One region of the Gracilibacillus caseinilyticus genome, then DNA from elsewhere that is predicted to be linked to it. Evidence: a T-box and tRNA genes for the amino acid it is inferred to sense, from the RefSeq annotation. Region 1 holds a T-box; the other holds one or more tRNA genes.
The links. A T-box is a leader RNA that pairs with one kind of tRNA and senses whether it is charged. The one in region 1 lies ahead of pheS (phenylalanine--tRNA ligase subunit alpha), so its partner is inferred to be a tRNA-Phe.
Positions count from the first base shown of each region.

Region 2: it encodes a tRNA-Phe, which carries the amino acid that the T-box ahead of pheS (phenylalanine--tRNA ligase subunit alpha) is inferred to sense. The anticodon was not compared.

Region 1 covers NZ_CP095072.1:2,986,449-2,993,891, reverse strand. The annotation lists gene pheT (phenylalanine--tRNA ligase subunit beta) at 1-238, opposite strand, end outside; gene pheS (phenylalanine--tRNA ligase subunit alpha) at 254-1,288, opposite strand; T-box leader at 1,342-1,583, opposite strand; gene MUN88_RS14045 (TrmH family RNA methyltransferase) at 1,660-2,403, opposite strand; gene sspI (small acid-soluble spore protein SspI) at 2,503-2,715, shown strand; gene MUN88_RS14035 (lytic transglycosylase domain-containing protein) at 3,002-3,631, shown strand; gene MUN88_RS14030 (M42 family metallopeptidase) at 3,955-5,037, opposite strand; gene MUN88_RS14025 (dUTP diphosphatase) at 5,056-5,541, opposite strand; gene MUN88_RS14020 (sigma-w pathway protein ysdB) at 5,666-6,049, shown strand; gene MUN88_RS14015 (TVP38/TMEM64 family protein) at 6,056-6,637, opposite strand; gene MUN88_RS14010 (DUF1294 domain-containing protein) at 6,690-6,899, opposite strand; gene rplT (50S ribosomal protein L20) at 7,222-7,443, opposite strand, start outside.
Region 2 covers NZ_CP095072.1:3,252,090-3,259,532, reverse strand. The annotation lists gene MUN88_RS15405 (peptidoglycan D,D-transpeptidase FtsI family protein) at 1-459, opposite strand, end outside; gene MUN88_RS15400 (MFS transporter) at 519-1,751, opposite strand; gene sodA (superoxide dismutase) at 1,889-2,500, opposite strand; tRNA gene MUN88_RS15390 (tRNA-Phe) at 2,729-2,804, opposite strand; tRNA gene MUN88_RS15385 (tRNA-Ser) at 2,840-2,932, opposite strand; tRNA gene MUN88_RS15380 (tRNA-Ile) at 2,942-3,018, opposite strand; tRNA gene MUN88_RS15375 (tRNA-His) at 3,040-3,115, opposite strand; tRNA gene MUN88_RS15370 (tRNA-Met) at 3,125-3,201, opposite strand; tRNA gene MUN88_RS15365 (tRNA-Asn) at 3,203-3,277, opposite strand; gene MUN88_RS15360 (Na/Pi cotransporter family protein) at 3,418-5,055, opposite strand; gene MUN88_RS15355 (NfeD family protein) at 5,958-6,599, opposite strand; gene ispG (flavodoxin-dependent (E)-4-hydroxy-3-methylbut-2-enyl-diphosphate synthase) at 6,863-7,443, shown strand, end outside.

The DNA of each region.
Region 1 (7,443 bases):
CACAGATAATTTGCAACGTTTCATCGCCTACATTCACTTGGCATAAATTCAGTTTATCTGCATTCGGATGCTTTTCACAGCTCTCCACATAACCAACAACAACGTTCTTTGCTGGTATTGCAAAATTTTCCAATCCTTCTACTTCTATCCCTGATTTCGTAATTCGTTCCGCTAAATCTTCGTAGTTTAACTGATCTATATCGACATAATTTTTTAACCAATTTAATGATACTAACATGCTTTCTCGTCCTCCTTATGCTTGATGGTACTGTTTCAAGAATCGAATGTCGTTCGTATAGAAATGGCGAATATCATCGACACCATATTTCAGCATCGCAATTCGTTCTGGGCCCATTCCGAAGGCAAATCCGCTATACTCTTTTGGATCATAACCAGCCATTTCTAATACACGTGGGTGTACCATACCAGCACCTAAAATTTCAATCCAACCTGTTTTTTTACATACGCTGCAGCCATCCCCATGACAAACCTTACACGAAATGTCCATCTCTACCGACGGTTCTGTAAAAGGGAAGAAGCTTGGACGTAAGCGGATTTCACGATCTGAACCGAACATCTGTTTAGCAAAGCGGTCTAATACCCCTTTTAAATCGCTCATACGCACATTACGATCAACATACAATCCTTCGATTTGAGTGAACTGGTGTGAATGCGTTGCGTCATCTGTATCACGACGGTACACTTTACCAGGACAAATCATTTTCACCGGACGTTCGCCCTTAATCATATTCATCGTACGTGCCTGCACTGGTGATGTGTGCGTTCGCAGTAAGATGTCTTCTGTAATATAGAAAGAATCCTGCATATCTCGAGCCGGGTGACCCTTTGGTAAGTTTAATGCTTCGAAATTGTAGTAATCTGTTTCTACTTCAGGACCTTCACGCACTTCAAATCCCATACCGATAAAAAGGTCTTCAATTTCTTCAACTATACTAGTTAACAAATGCTTGCCACCAGTTGGTACAGGGCGTCCAGGCAAGGACACATCAATGGTTTCATCTGCTAATTGTTTTTCTAACTCTTCTGCTTCCATTGCTGCTTTCTTTTTGTCTAGTGAGGTTGCGATATTGCCTCGTACAGTGTTAGCTAACTCACCAATGACAGGTCTTTCTTCTTTTGATAACTTACCCATGCCTCTTAACACTTCTGTAATGGGTCCTTTTTTCCCTAAATAGGCAACACGTACATCTTGCAATGCTTGCAGTGATGTTGCTTCATCTACTTTTTGTAATGCTTCTTGTTCCAATGCTTGCAATTGTTCTTTCATGTTTGGAACCTCCTTTTTGATTTCAAAAACAATAAAAAAAGCCTCATCCCTATAAAAGGGACGAGACTGTATGTATCGCGGTACCACCCTTGTTGATACAGCAAAATGAGCTATATCCACCTCAGTAATCAGATAACGGTTTTCCCGGAACACCTTTACTTGCATCAGGCAAGGTCCAAGTGTCAGCTCCAGAGTGAAATTTCAATATGTACTCGCTAGAAACACTCTCAGTCTACGGTGCTTCTTCCCTGCCAACGATTCATGACATATTTACTGACTCTTTCATCGCCTTTTATAATTGTTTTTACTTAATATAGTATAAGCAAGCTTGTAGCGGGATGCAAGTCCTTGTTCTCTTTTCCCGAAAAAATTTAAACTTTTTTTGCTGTTGCATACATAAGAACTGCTGCAGCGATACTGACATTCAATGACTCCGCTTTTCCATATATCGGGATTTTTACATTTTGATCAGCTTGCGCCATTATTTCAGCAGCAACACCTTCTCCTTCGTTGCCGACAATAATAGCTAGTTTATCAGGGATAGCTAAATCATGATAATAGTCGGCATTGCTTAACCCGGTAGACCACACCGTTATACCATGTTGCTTCAGTTCATTCATGGTATCGTTCAAATTAGCTTGATAAATCTCCATATGAAAAAGTGAACCTTGTGTGGCGCGGATCACCTTGTCATTGTATAAATCAGCGGTTCCTTCTCCAAGAATAACTGTGTCAAATCCTGCAGCATCTGCTGTTCGAATCATTGTCCCAACATTTCCAGGATCCTGTACTCTGTCAATAAGGAGTGCTCGTGATATATTAGCATTACTCCCTTCTTTTTTGTGGATAACAGCCAATACTCCTTGGGGATTCTTTGTCTCCGTTATTGCCATCATGACATTGTCTGTCACCTCATGTAACGGGAAGTGTTTCCAACCACCTTCTACGTCCGAACCTGTTTGGTAAATAATTTCTTCTATGTTCCATTCACTTTTCATTGCTTCCTCGATTAAATGATACCCTTCAATGAGAAATTTCCCTTCACTATCTCGTTCTTTTTTCTTTTTTAATTTGCGCCAGCTTTTTACTTTTTCATTTTTCACAGATGTTAACATGTCTACTTCATTCCTCTTCTTTAATTGCTTCTATCATACATATTATGACACATTAAGGTCAAACTAAAATGAAATAATGACAGAAGATGGGGTGAAAAAATGGATTTAAATTTGCGTAAAGCAATTATTTCCAATGTCACTGGAAATAATGCCAATCAATTAGAAGCTACAATCGTCGACGCCATCCAAAGTGGTGAAGAAAAAATGTTACCTGGTCTTGGTGTTTTGTTTGAATTATATTGGCAAAATGCAGATGAACAAGAAAAAACAGAAGTCTTACAAGCTTTAGAAGAAGCAGTTAGCCAAAAATAAGAAGAAAACGTCGCAGCTCAATTAGAACTGCGACGTTTTTTAATTAATACCAAGAAATTGTTAGAACTGCCTGTCATACAAATGATGAAAAGGCTGGATAACCTCCTAAAAAATCGATTGCTTTTTCCAATGATTAAAGGTATAGTAAACATAGTTATATCTTACTAAAAGGGATGTTCAAAAAGTCCAGGAAAAATCATTGTGAACTTCTGCGTTCGCTTACTTCTCCGTTCTTTGCGCTTTTTGTCCTCCTTGTTGAACACGCACTAAAAGGGAGATTATATCATTGAACGTTCAATCATTCTATCCACTCATGCAGATGCAGGCAATGTCTACGATAACCGGTGCAGGAAATAGTACTTCTTCCTCATCCGATTTCGCACAGCTCCTGCAAACTGTTATGAATAATTCCGTACAAGCCTATACGACCAACAATCAGCTTCCGGCTGAACAATTTTTAAATGCTACTGCTACAAGTCAATCAATTCGTGATGTGTTAGCTGGCAATGTACAGACCAGCATATCAACGGATCAATCGAATCAAGATATACAATCGATCATTGAACAAGCTGCTGCTACGTATAATGTCGATGCAAAATTGATCGATGCAGTAGTCCAAACCGAATCAAACTATAATACGGATGCTGTTAGCCAGGCAGGTGCGCAAGGATTAATGCAATTGATGCCAGGTACCGCAAGTGGTTTAGGTGTTACAAATGCATTTAATCCCACGGAAAATATTTTTGGCGGCACGCAATATTTAAAAGAAATGCTGGATCGTTATGATGGCAACAAATCACTGGCACTAGCTGCTTACAATGCCGGTCCCGGGAATGTTGATAAGTACCAAGGAATACCACCTTTCTCTGAAACACAAGCATATGTCAAAAAAGTTCTTGGGAGTTACTTAGCATAACGGAAAACTTGTAAGACCCTGGGGTAACAGAATGTAGTCAAATGAGAAGCCGAACATAACATGAAGTCTTATCAAACAAGATTCATGCTATGTTCGGCTTTACTCTTACATTGTATGTATACATCTTATATAATCGTGAAAAATGAACGTGATGATCAGCTATGAGTTCATCTTGACATACAGTTCCACTTTACATAATCCGTATTACAATAACACAGCCTTCACCTTGAGCGTGGTCTCTGCAATTTGCTTGATGGTTTCTCTATGCACGAAAAAGGGATAGGCGAAGCAGCTTCCCCTATCCTTTCCTTTTGCCACACCGATTAAGAAAATGTAATGGAATCGACAGTACTTCTATCTAATTTTTTAATAACTTCCACAATCAGTTTCACTGCATTTTCAAAATCATCCTGATGCAGAATCGCTGCATGTGTATGAATGTAGCGCGTTGCAACTGTAATGGACAATGCTGGTACACCATTAGCTGTTACATGGATAGAACCGGAATCCGTTCCTCCACCGGCCATGGTTGAATACTGATACGGAATATTATTCTTTTCAGCCGTATCTACCACAAAATCACGCAATCCTTTATGAGAAACCATTGAGGCATCATATAAAATGATCTGTGGGCCATCCCCGATCTTGCTGTCTGCTTCTTTGTCAGATACACCTGGTGTATCACCCGCGATACCAACATCAACAGCAAAACCGATATCCGGTTCTATTGCATTTGCAGATGTTTTCGCACCACGTAAGCCTACTTCTTCCTGGACAGTCGCAACGCCATAGACGCGGTTAGGATGTTGTTCTTCTTTCAGCTGACGCAATACCTCGATAGCGATTGCACAACCAATGCGATTATCCCAAGCTTTTGCCAACAATAATTTTTCATTTTTCATTTGCGTAAATTCGAAATATGGCACAACTGAATCACCTGGTTTTACACCAAATTCCTGTGCTTCTTCTCTGCTGGATGCACCAATATCAATAAACATATCTTTGATTTCGACTGGTTTTTTCCGTGCTTCTGCAGATAAAATATGCGGTGGTTTTGAACCAATGATACCTGTGACGTCACCTGTTTTTGTTAAAATCGTTACGCGCTGTGCAAGCATTACCTGGCTCCACCAGCCGCCAACTGTTTGGAAATAAATAAATCCTTTATCATCGATGCGTGTCACCATGAAACCAACTTCATCAAGGTGACCTGCTACCATTATCTTCGGTCCATTGGCATCCCCATTCTTTTCAGCAATGAGACTGCCAAGATGATCAGTATACACCTTATCCGCATATGGACTGATCCATTTTTTCATCACTTCACGGGCTTCTTTCTCATCTCCCGGTACCGATCTTGCATCCGTTAATTCCTGCAACATTTGTAATTGTTCATTCGCTGACATCTTAACATCCTCCTCAGATTAATAGCCTTGATTTTGACGCTCAAAGTTCACTTTATTCTTGTCCATATAAGCACCTTTTATATCTTCTGCAGTAAAACCTAATGCTTCTCCAAGCGTTATATATGTATTAAATACCTGATGATATACCTTGATAGAAGGTGTATCTTTGAGCGTTGAAATAGCATGATATACTTCTAAAAACAATGCCGGCAGTTCAAGGGCTTGTCCTTCTGGTTTGTGCTCATATTGTTCCAGACCGAGTTCCAAACCTAAAGATAAAATGAAATGAATACCATCTACATATTCCTCTAAGATGACTTCTTTATCACTGGGCGGTTTGACACTCCAATACTTAAAGCATCTTGTTTCATTCGCTAACTCACCAACTTCAACAAGTAGTGCTAAAATTTTTTTATCGAATACATTTTCGTTTTTCAAATCATGTTGTGATAAAATGTAGTTATCTAACTGTTGCTGCATATCAAAAAGTGTCTGCCAATTCATTTTATTCTCCCTTTTACATTTGGATTCACTATCATTATAGCATGATTCCATTATTTTTTTGAAACCAAAGCTACTTACATACGTAATACTACTAAGAAGTCTTCTAAGTTAGGAGTTGGACATGATGATCGTCATTTTATTTCGCTTGTTAGTTATTATCGCAATGATTGTACTCATTTATACAGCATACCAATATCTCGTAAATCCAAAGCGCAAGCTGGAAGTTGCAGAGGAGAAAAAAGAATTCTATTTTCTCGATTTCAATGATAATATAAAGAAAAACTTTTTCATTACGTATAAAGGCTTTTTATTCGAAGGGGAAAAATATCTCGGAGCAACAGAAGATGCTTTCGAAGTCATCAACATTATAATGCATACCAAAAGTCCTGAAAAATTAAAAGGATTTGAGCGTAAGGATATTTATTTTCTTGAAGAAGAAATTCTGATTCGATACCCTCACGCTGAGATCGAGTGGAAATATCCGATTAATAAACTGCAACTGAAATAAACAATGTCACGAGACTGGCTTTTCTTGAAAAAATGTATGCCATTTAATAATTACTTGCTTTTTCCGCACGAAATAAGCAAGTATTAAGATGGTACTGACTAACGGTATCGCATAGTATACGGATATTTCCTGTATCGTTCTTCCTAATGTTGTATAAAAAATGGCAACAGGAATCACAGTAAATAAGGTTGTGCGCAAATAAGACGTAAAACTGACTGATTTCTGATAAATACAAAATGACATTAAATGAAAATGAATAAATGGCAACATGCGTAACAGCATGATTTGCACGGTATTCAGGGAAAGCTGATCTCCCAGCAGTCGTTTCTCTAATTTTTTGCAACGTGCTTCTAACGCAGGTAAAAAATGAATGATCATATAAAAAATCACGCTCGAAATCACTAAACCAATAATGGAATAAACAGTACCTGCCCACAAGCCGAACAAGAGACCACCTGTTATACATAAGAGCAATACCGGAATGAACAATAACGGTCGTAAGATATGCATCATGATAAACAGTACCGGTGCAACAAATGCATAACTTTCCATTACCTTTAATTGGCTAATCATTTCGATTGGTATCATGATCATCAGCTCCTTCATTGAAGTATATGACAAGAGACGAGCTGTTATGACATCAGCGTTGCGTAACGATGAGTAACATAGCGATCTGGAGTATAATGATCATTGGCAAGCCAATTACGAAGGTGCGGTGCTGTGTTTTATGTCGAAACATATACATGCCAACCGTTGCCCCACAGGCCCCTCCCACAATCGCTAGTAACCAGATTCTCTTCTCCGGAATCCTCCATTTTTGTTTTCGGGCCTTCTGTTTGTCCAACCACATCGTAAAAAATGCCACGAGGTTGATAATAAGTAAATAAATATACAATCCGTACTCTCCCCCTTCAATTAAAATACTAACCAGGCTGCCATCCTCTCATGATTTGTAAAAGTATATGTTTATTCACTTTGAAATAATTTAGTTCAACGTAGTAAGTTTCCGAACCTTTGTCACGCAACATCGTTTAAAAACAAGTGCTACTCAAGTTCTTTATTACTACTATCTCATGTAAATCCGCTGTTCTCATTATTCGCACGTGAATAATTCGTACATGTAACAAAAAACGGATAGCTCTTATTCAGAACTATCCGTCATTCGTTGCAACTTATTTTAAAGCAGCTTTTGCTTGATCTGCTAATTGAGCAAATGCTTTTTCATCGTTGATTGCTAGGTCTGCTAGCATTTTACGGTTTACTTCAACACCTGCAAGTTTTAATCCGTGCATGAAACGGCTGTAAGAAAGGTCATTCAAACGTGCTGCAGCGTTAATACGAGAAATCCAAAGTTTACGGAAATCACGTTTTTTCTGACGACGGTCACGGTAAGC
Region 2 (7,443 bases), 270 kb from region 1:
TTCTTCGGTCAACCGATCAGTGATCGTCTCCTGATTGTTTAAATACCAATATTCTTTTTTATCTCGTTCTGTAATTTCATCACGTAACGCTTCATCATCTTTAATAATCATGATGTATTTAGCTAATTTCCTTGCTAGTTCTAATCTTTCCGTTGCAGATTCACCATTTTTTGGAGGTGTATATATAATGGATTTAACTGCCTGGTTATCCACTACCAGATCAAAGTTACTATCATACATTTTCCCTCTTGGCACAGGTTTTTCTGAAGGTGTATTATCAGTCTGATTTATTTTCCGCTGTGCCTCTTCTCCATTCAGGATCTGAACGACCCCAAGTTGAATAATTAATAGTGAAAAGACAAGAAAAACCGATACAAATAAAATATTTAACCGGAGAGGCAATTGCGCCTTTTTCTTTTTCAATTTTTTCTTTTTTCTCCATTTAAGATGTAGTTTCATGTTCTACTCCCCCTGATGAAAACATCCTTTATAGTATAACACGAAAATCTGTGCTTTTACTATGATGGAGTGTTATATATAGAAGAATCTGTTTTGCGCACAAAATAATACGCAATAAGGTTCCCAGATCCGATTGTCAGCAGCAATATTGGTATAATAAATTCCGGGTCAAATACTAATACGCCAATAATAAATAGTGAAATGGCGGATACCCTGCCAATATTAACAAACAATTCTCGGAAAATTATATATTCTATTCTTAATTCTTTTGCTCCCTTGGCTTTACCTATAATATCGTACGTAAGGGAAATAAACGGCACGTTAAAGACTGGGTAAGCCACCCCTACTACCACTCCGTACAATAACAACATCCAGAAGCCAGGTTGAAATACAAAGATACCTACTCCCAGATATAGCAATAAACCACCGAAAAATATTGTCTTTTTTCGATTGCTTTTTTTTGTTAGCTTCGTGATCACATAGTAACCAACAAATGAACAAAAAGAAAAAAGAAGATTAAAGGATCCTAAAGCAAATTCACTGTCCGTAGCAATGTATACCCAAATTGCTACAATAAAAATAAATAATCCTTCCCGTAAACCTTGAAAAATATGCGCATTAAGAATAAATCGCCAGTTACTGTTTGATTTTCTTTCCTCTACAACATGCCGAAACAGAAATCGTCCAGTTGCTTTTCGCTTTTTGAGGAAAAACGAACAAACCACTGCTAATAAAAATAAAAAAAAGGATATAAAGAAAATAATACTATATCCTTGAAAATTATCCAGCTTCGAAATAATATATCCCGCAACGAAGGGGCCAATCATGCCGCCTAATGATTGTAAGACCCCTAAAATACCATTAAAAAAATCACGAGATTCCGGCTCAGTTACTTCAAACGTTAAAACATTAAATGCTAGCCAGTAAAAACCATATCCAATTCCTAAAATAGCCCCTAGAAGATAAGGTATTTTCGAGGCTTGGTCGCCAACTAACAATACAGTGACGTAGAATATAGATAAAAATGTTACACCAAAACGGATAATAAGAGTTCGATCCACTTTCTTAGTAAATTTACCTGCAATCACGAACGCAATCGGTTGTAATATGTAAATAAATAAATTGTATACCGCTATATCTACATAATTGCCTGATTGTTTCCATAAAAAAACATTTACGAATGCATTCGATAAAAAAGTAGCTAACGAATACAGTCCGCCAATTGTTAAGAGTATTTTTAAATCTTTACTGTTGGGTAATCGGTTTGTCGAAGATTTCGGCTTATGATTCATCGTATACACCTCACTACAATCTAATCTTTATTTTGATCTAGAAAGGCGGAGTTATACATATGAATCATAGAGAAAAGAAGGAAACACAACAAAAGGACTATAGTATCAAACTATAGTCCTTTTAATGTTAATGGAGATTATTTTGCTTCACTATATAGACTTGCTACTTTATCCCAATCCACTACATTCCAGAATGCTGCAATGTAATCAGGGCGTTTGTTTTGGTATTTAAGGTAGTACGCATGCTCCCATACGTCTAATCCTAAGATTGGTGCTTTACCTTCTGAAATAGGAGTGTCTTGATTTGGTGTGCTGATAATTTCAAGGTTACCGTTGTTTACTACTAACCAAGCCCAGCCTGAACCAAAACGACCTGCTGCAGCAGCTGCAAATTCATCTTTGAACTTATCAAAGTTACCAAATGTCGCATTGATCTGGTCAGCTAATTCACCTGTTGGTTCACCGCCACCATTTGGAGATAGCAATGTCCAGAATAAGCTGTGATTAGCATGTCCGCCACCGTTGTTACGCACTGCTGTACGGATATTTTCAGGTACCGCGTCAAGATTTGCAAGAATGTCTTCGATTGATTTGCTAGCCAAATCATCATGACCTTCAAGTGCAGCATTTAATTTTGTAACATAAGTGTTGTGATGTTTAGTGTGATGAATGTTCATTGTTTCTTTATCAATATGAGGCTCTAATGCATCATATCCATAAGATAATTCTGGTAATGTAAAGTTTGCCATGTTTAATTCCTCCTATTTTTTAATTAGAAAGTATAAAAATCTCTCTATTCAGAATGGTATCAAATCATTTTATTGAAATGCAACTATTTAGCATTCCTTTTTGTATATATTTTATACAAGAATCGATGTAGTTTTATCTAGCTGAAGCTTGAAATATGAAAAATGCCACTGAGGAAAATAAGGGTAGCCAAATAAAAAAACAAGCTTTATCTAATGCTTGTTTAGAAATGGTGGCTCGGGACGGAATCGAACCGCCGACACACGGATTTTCAGTCCGTTGCTCTACCGACTGAGCTACCGAGCCAATCCTTTATGAAATTCAACCAACTAATATGTATATGGCGGAGGAGGAGGGATTCGAACCCCCGCGGGCCGTGAAGCCCCTGGCGGTTTTCAAGACCGCTCCCTTCAGCCGGACTTGGGTACTCCTCCGAATGTAGTTGGTGGACCCTGCAGGATTCGAACCTGCGACCGATCGGTTATGAGCCGATAGCTCTAACCAACTGAGCTAAGGGTCCTATGTTACGTATATTATATAATGGGGCGACCGGTGGGGATCGAACCCACGTATGTCGGAACCACAATCCGATGTGTTAACCACTTCACCACGACCGCCATTATGTTTGGTAGCGGCGGAGGGAATCGAACCCCCGACCTCACGGGTATGAACCGTACGCTCTAGCCAGCTGAGCTACACCGCCATGGCTCCACAGGTAGGATTCGAACCTACGACCGATCGGTTAACAGCCGATAGCTCTACCACTGAGCTACTGTGGAATAAATTATGTAATTACTGAAGCGACATTTAATAATTTACCATATCCATATTAGATCGTCAATAGTTTTATTGCATTTTTTATTTTTTTGTCGATAAGAGATGAAAATAGTCTGGAATCACCCAGACTATTTCCCACTATTTATTGTTTATAACGTTCTCCCAATACCTCATCTGCAATGTTCACAGCATGATCACCGATTCGTTCCAAGTTACTGATAATATCAGCAAACACGATACCTGCTGCACCCGAACATGCACCTTCATTTAACCGAATAATATGTTTTTTACGGTATGTTCTTTCCATTTTATCAATTTCATTTTCTTTTTGCACAACATTTAAGGCTGCTTCTCTGTCCATAGTGTCCAGAGCTCTGATAGCCTCTTTAACCGTAATGATTGTTAAATCAAACATGTCATTTAAATCGATCATTCCTTGCTCAGTAATATCAACTTTATTGGACATTTTAAAATGGACTAATTCGATAATGTTCTCAAAGTGATCACCAATTCGCTCAATATCACGAACTGAATTAATTAAAGCTGAATGTTTGTTAATTTCTGATTCCGAGAAATCTTTCTTAGATAAGTCTACCAGATAAGAAGTAATTTCCCTATCCAGATTATTTAATGCCCCTTCAATTTGTATAGCAAGTTCAGAGGTCTTCGGATTTTGTTTGTTTAAGAACAGACTTGTTTCTTCCAATCCTTTGGTCGCATACTCACCCATTCTGATTACTTCTGCTTTTGCCTGATCTAATGCGACAGAAGGAGATTGTTCAATAAAAATTGGATCTAAATGTTTTGGTTTATATTCTATTTCTACATCCTCACCAGGGATGATTTTTGTTACAAGTAATGCTAATAAACCGATAAACGGAAACTGTACGGCAGTGTTTAGCATATTAAATATACCATGTGCATAGGCAATAGTCATCGACGGATTTAACTCCAGTGCTCCTTGAATGTAGCTTATAAAGTTACTATAAGCACCGATGAAAATGATAACTATTGTAGCCCCTATTACGTTAAATATTACATGAGTTAATGCTGCTCGTTTGGCTGCTACTGTTGCACCGATAGATGCTAACACAGCAGTAATGGTTGTCCCGATATTATCCCCGAATAATACAGGTAAGGCTGCTTTTATTTCGATAGCACCTTCCATCATGAGGCTTTGCAATATACCGATGGTAGCACTTGAACTTTGAACGACAACTGTAAATACTGTTCCAATAATAACACCGAGTATCGGGTTATTGGACATGTCAACCGTTAATTCATGAAATGCTTGCAAATCACGTAATGGTTTTAAGCCTGAACTCATTAGTTCCAGTCCAAAGAATAATGATCCAAAACCAAAAATGGTGATCCCAATATTCGTTACTTTACTATTTTTAATAAAGAATATAAGTAGTGCGCCGATACCCATGATTGGCAGCGCGTATTCACCCAGGTCAAAACCGATAATAAACGCTGTTACTGTAGTACCGATGTTTGCCCCCATAATAACACCTATTGACTGTCGCAACGTCATAAATCCTGCGTTTACCAATCCTACCGTCAATACAGTTGTCCCCGAACTGGATTGAATTAAGATGGTTACAATAATCCCGGCAAGTACACCCATAAAAGGATTACTGGTGAATTTGTCTAGAATATCTCGTAATCGGTCACCGGCTGTTTTTTGTAATCCTTCGCCCATGTACTTAATACCTAATAGAAAAATACCTAAGCCAGCAACAAACTCCAAGATCATAGCTTGTACATTTAAATCCAAAAGTGTTCATCCCTTCTCACAAAACTTTTTCTTTCTTTTTATTATGACCATTGTGCCGAAAGTATTGCTTAAAATTCTTATCCATTTTTATTTCCGACATAAGTTGACAAACTTTCCGCACACACCAATTCATTATTAATGATAGGTATATATTTTGTAAAGGCTTTTTATATAAAATTTACAAAAGATTAACACTTATTTTTATTGTACCAAGTTATTCCATGATTGAAAGCGTTTAACGAAATTTTAGTTACATTCTTTTCCCTGTAAGGTTATGAAATGTAAAATTAATCAGGTTGCTTTTTTATAGGATAACAATATTGCTTTACCACCTTATTAAATATAATCTGGCTATATGATCTAGATAAAGAAAAAACGAGCTTCCCCCACCGGCTTAAGCTATCTATAATACGGATTGTGTCAACTGGCTTAATGGTAATTTTGAAATCAGTTTGTAGAGATAGGCTAAAAACTTGTCCAATAAATGGGGGTCACCGCAGTCCCGCGGGAGTCTAAGTGGTTAGCCTACGCTAGGATAAAACTCTGCAACTTTTGCAAGAACTAGCATATAGAGCATATCCATAATTGTCATGCCATTCTAATTCTAAATATCGTAATGCCTAGCACTACTGCTTTTAGCTGTTACGTACGTAGTAGCACTTCACTAAAGCGTAGGAAATATGCGGAGACTCCGCATGCGTCAGTGCGAGCCGAAGCCGTGCCCACAGGACGCGGAGCATATTTCCATAAAACATTTCAAAATAGCCTAATTGTTAGACAGTTACACTTTACATCATCCGTATTATAAGAATCCATATTTCTTCAGTATGAATCTGTAATTCGGCTTTATGACTGACTTCTATGTTGCGTTCTTTACTTTTAAAAGAAAAAGTCTGCTGGTGTTATCCGGCAGACTTTCTTTTTTCTTGCACTAAAATTTTTGTTCCATCTACTTTGACCACTTCTACTTCTGTTTGTTTGCTGATCCATTTTCCTTGCGATATGGCACTATACTCTGTGTCTTCAATTAATATTGTTCCAATTGGTCGCATATCCGTTGTAGTAAGTCCTTGCTTTCCTACTAGGGATTGATGAGTGCTGTTCATACTGGAATAGCCAGCTTCTTCTGTTAATTGATCAAATAGTGTTATTTTTGTCCACATCTTACGCTTAGGAAATACTTTTAAAAATCCAAAGGAAGCAATCCCGCCAATAAATACACCGATGACTGCATAGAGTCCTGAAATCCAATTAGGTGCTGTAAAACCGACTGATACGATCATACATACAAGTCCAATAACAGCCAGTGTACCATCATTTAATACTTTGCCATCAATTAATATGAATATAATACCAACAAAATATATCACCAACATGACAAAAAACATTGCCGGATCAAGATAAGACGCAAAATATATCGAAATAAATCCGATACCTAACAAGCTAAAGATACCTTTTGCATTTACCAAAAGTTCCCCTATTAGAAAGAGGGTTGCCAAACCAACAACGACAAAACTCATCCAATCTGCCGATAATGTAAACATTATCCTCACCTCGTTCTGTTTTCTACTTATCATATCATACGTATGAAGAAATTATTTCGTTTCAAAATATTATTTTTTCATGATTTTTTATTGAAGTATAAGGTTTGATACTTCTCTTTTATTGGTTTAACCTTTATAATGGAATGTGGTAATAAAGTTACCTAAAACCATATTTTTATAATGAAGTCTAAAATCAATTAAAAAAACGTAAAATTTTCTACATGAGTTTTTTTGTAAATCGGAATAAAGGAGCGATTTTATTTATGGCTTTAATACATCGAAAAGATACGCGACCGGTAAAAGTCGGGAATGTAATGGTTGGTGGCAAAGATGAAGTAGTCATTCAGTCGATGACTACGACAAAAACACACGATGTCGAAGCAACCGTTAAAGAAATAGAACGTCTTGCAGAAGCGGGATGTCAGATTGTGCGAGTTGCTTGTCCAGATGAGCGTGCCGCTAATGCTATTCCTGAAATAAAGAAAAGAATTTCAATACCGCTCGTTGTTGATATTCATTTCAATTATAAATTAGCTTTGAAAGCCATTGAAGGTGGAGCAGATAAAATTCGTATCAACCCTGGTAATATCGGAAAACGAGATAAAGTAGAAGCTGTGGTCAATGCAGCGAAAGAAAAAGGGATTCCAATGCGGATTGGTGTTAACGCTGGCTCGTTAGAGAGACATATTCTTGAAAAATATGGTTACCCAACTGCTGATGGTATGGTTGAAAGTGCATTACACCATATTAAAATTTTAGAAGATCTTGATTTCCATGATATTGTCGTTTCATTAAAAGCATCGGATGTTAATTTAGCGATCGAGGCTTATGAAAAAGCAGCAGA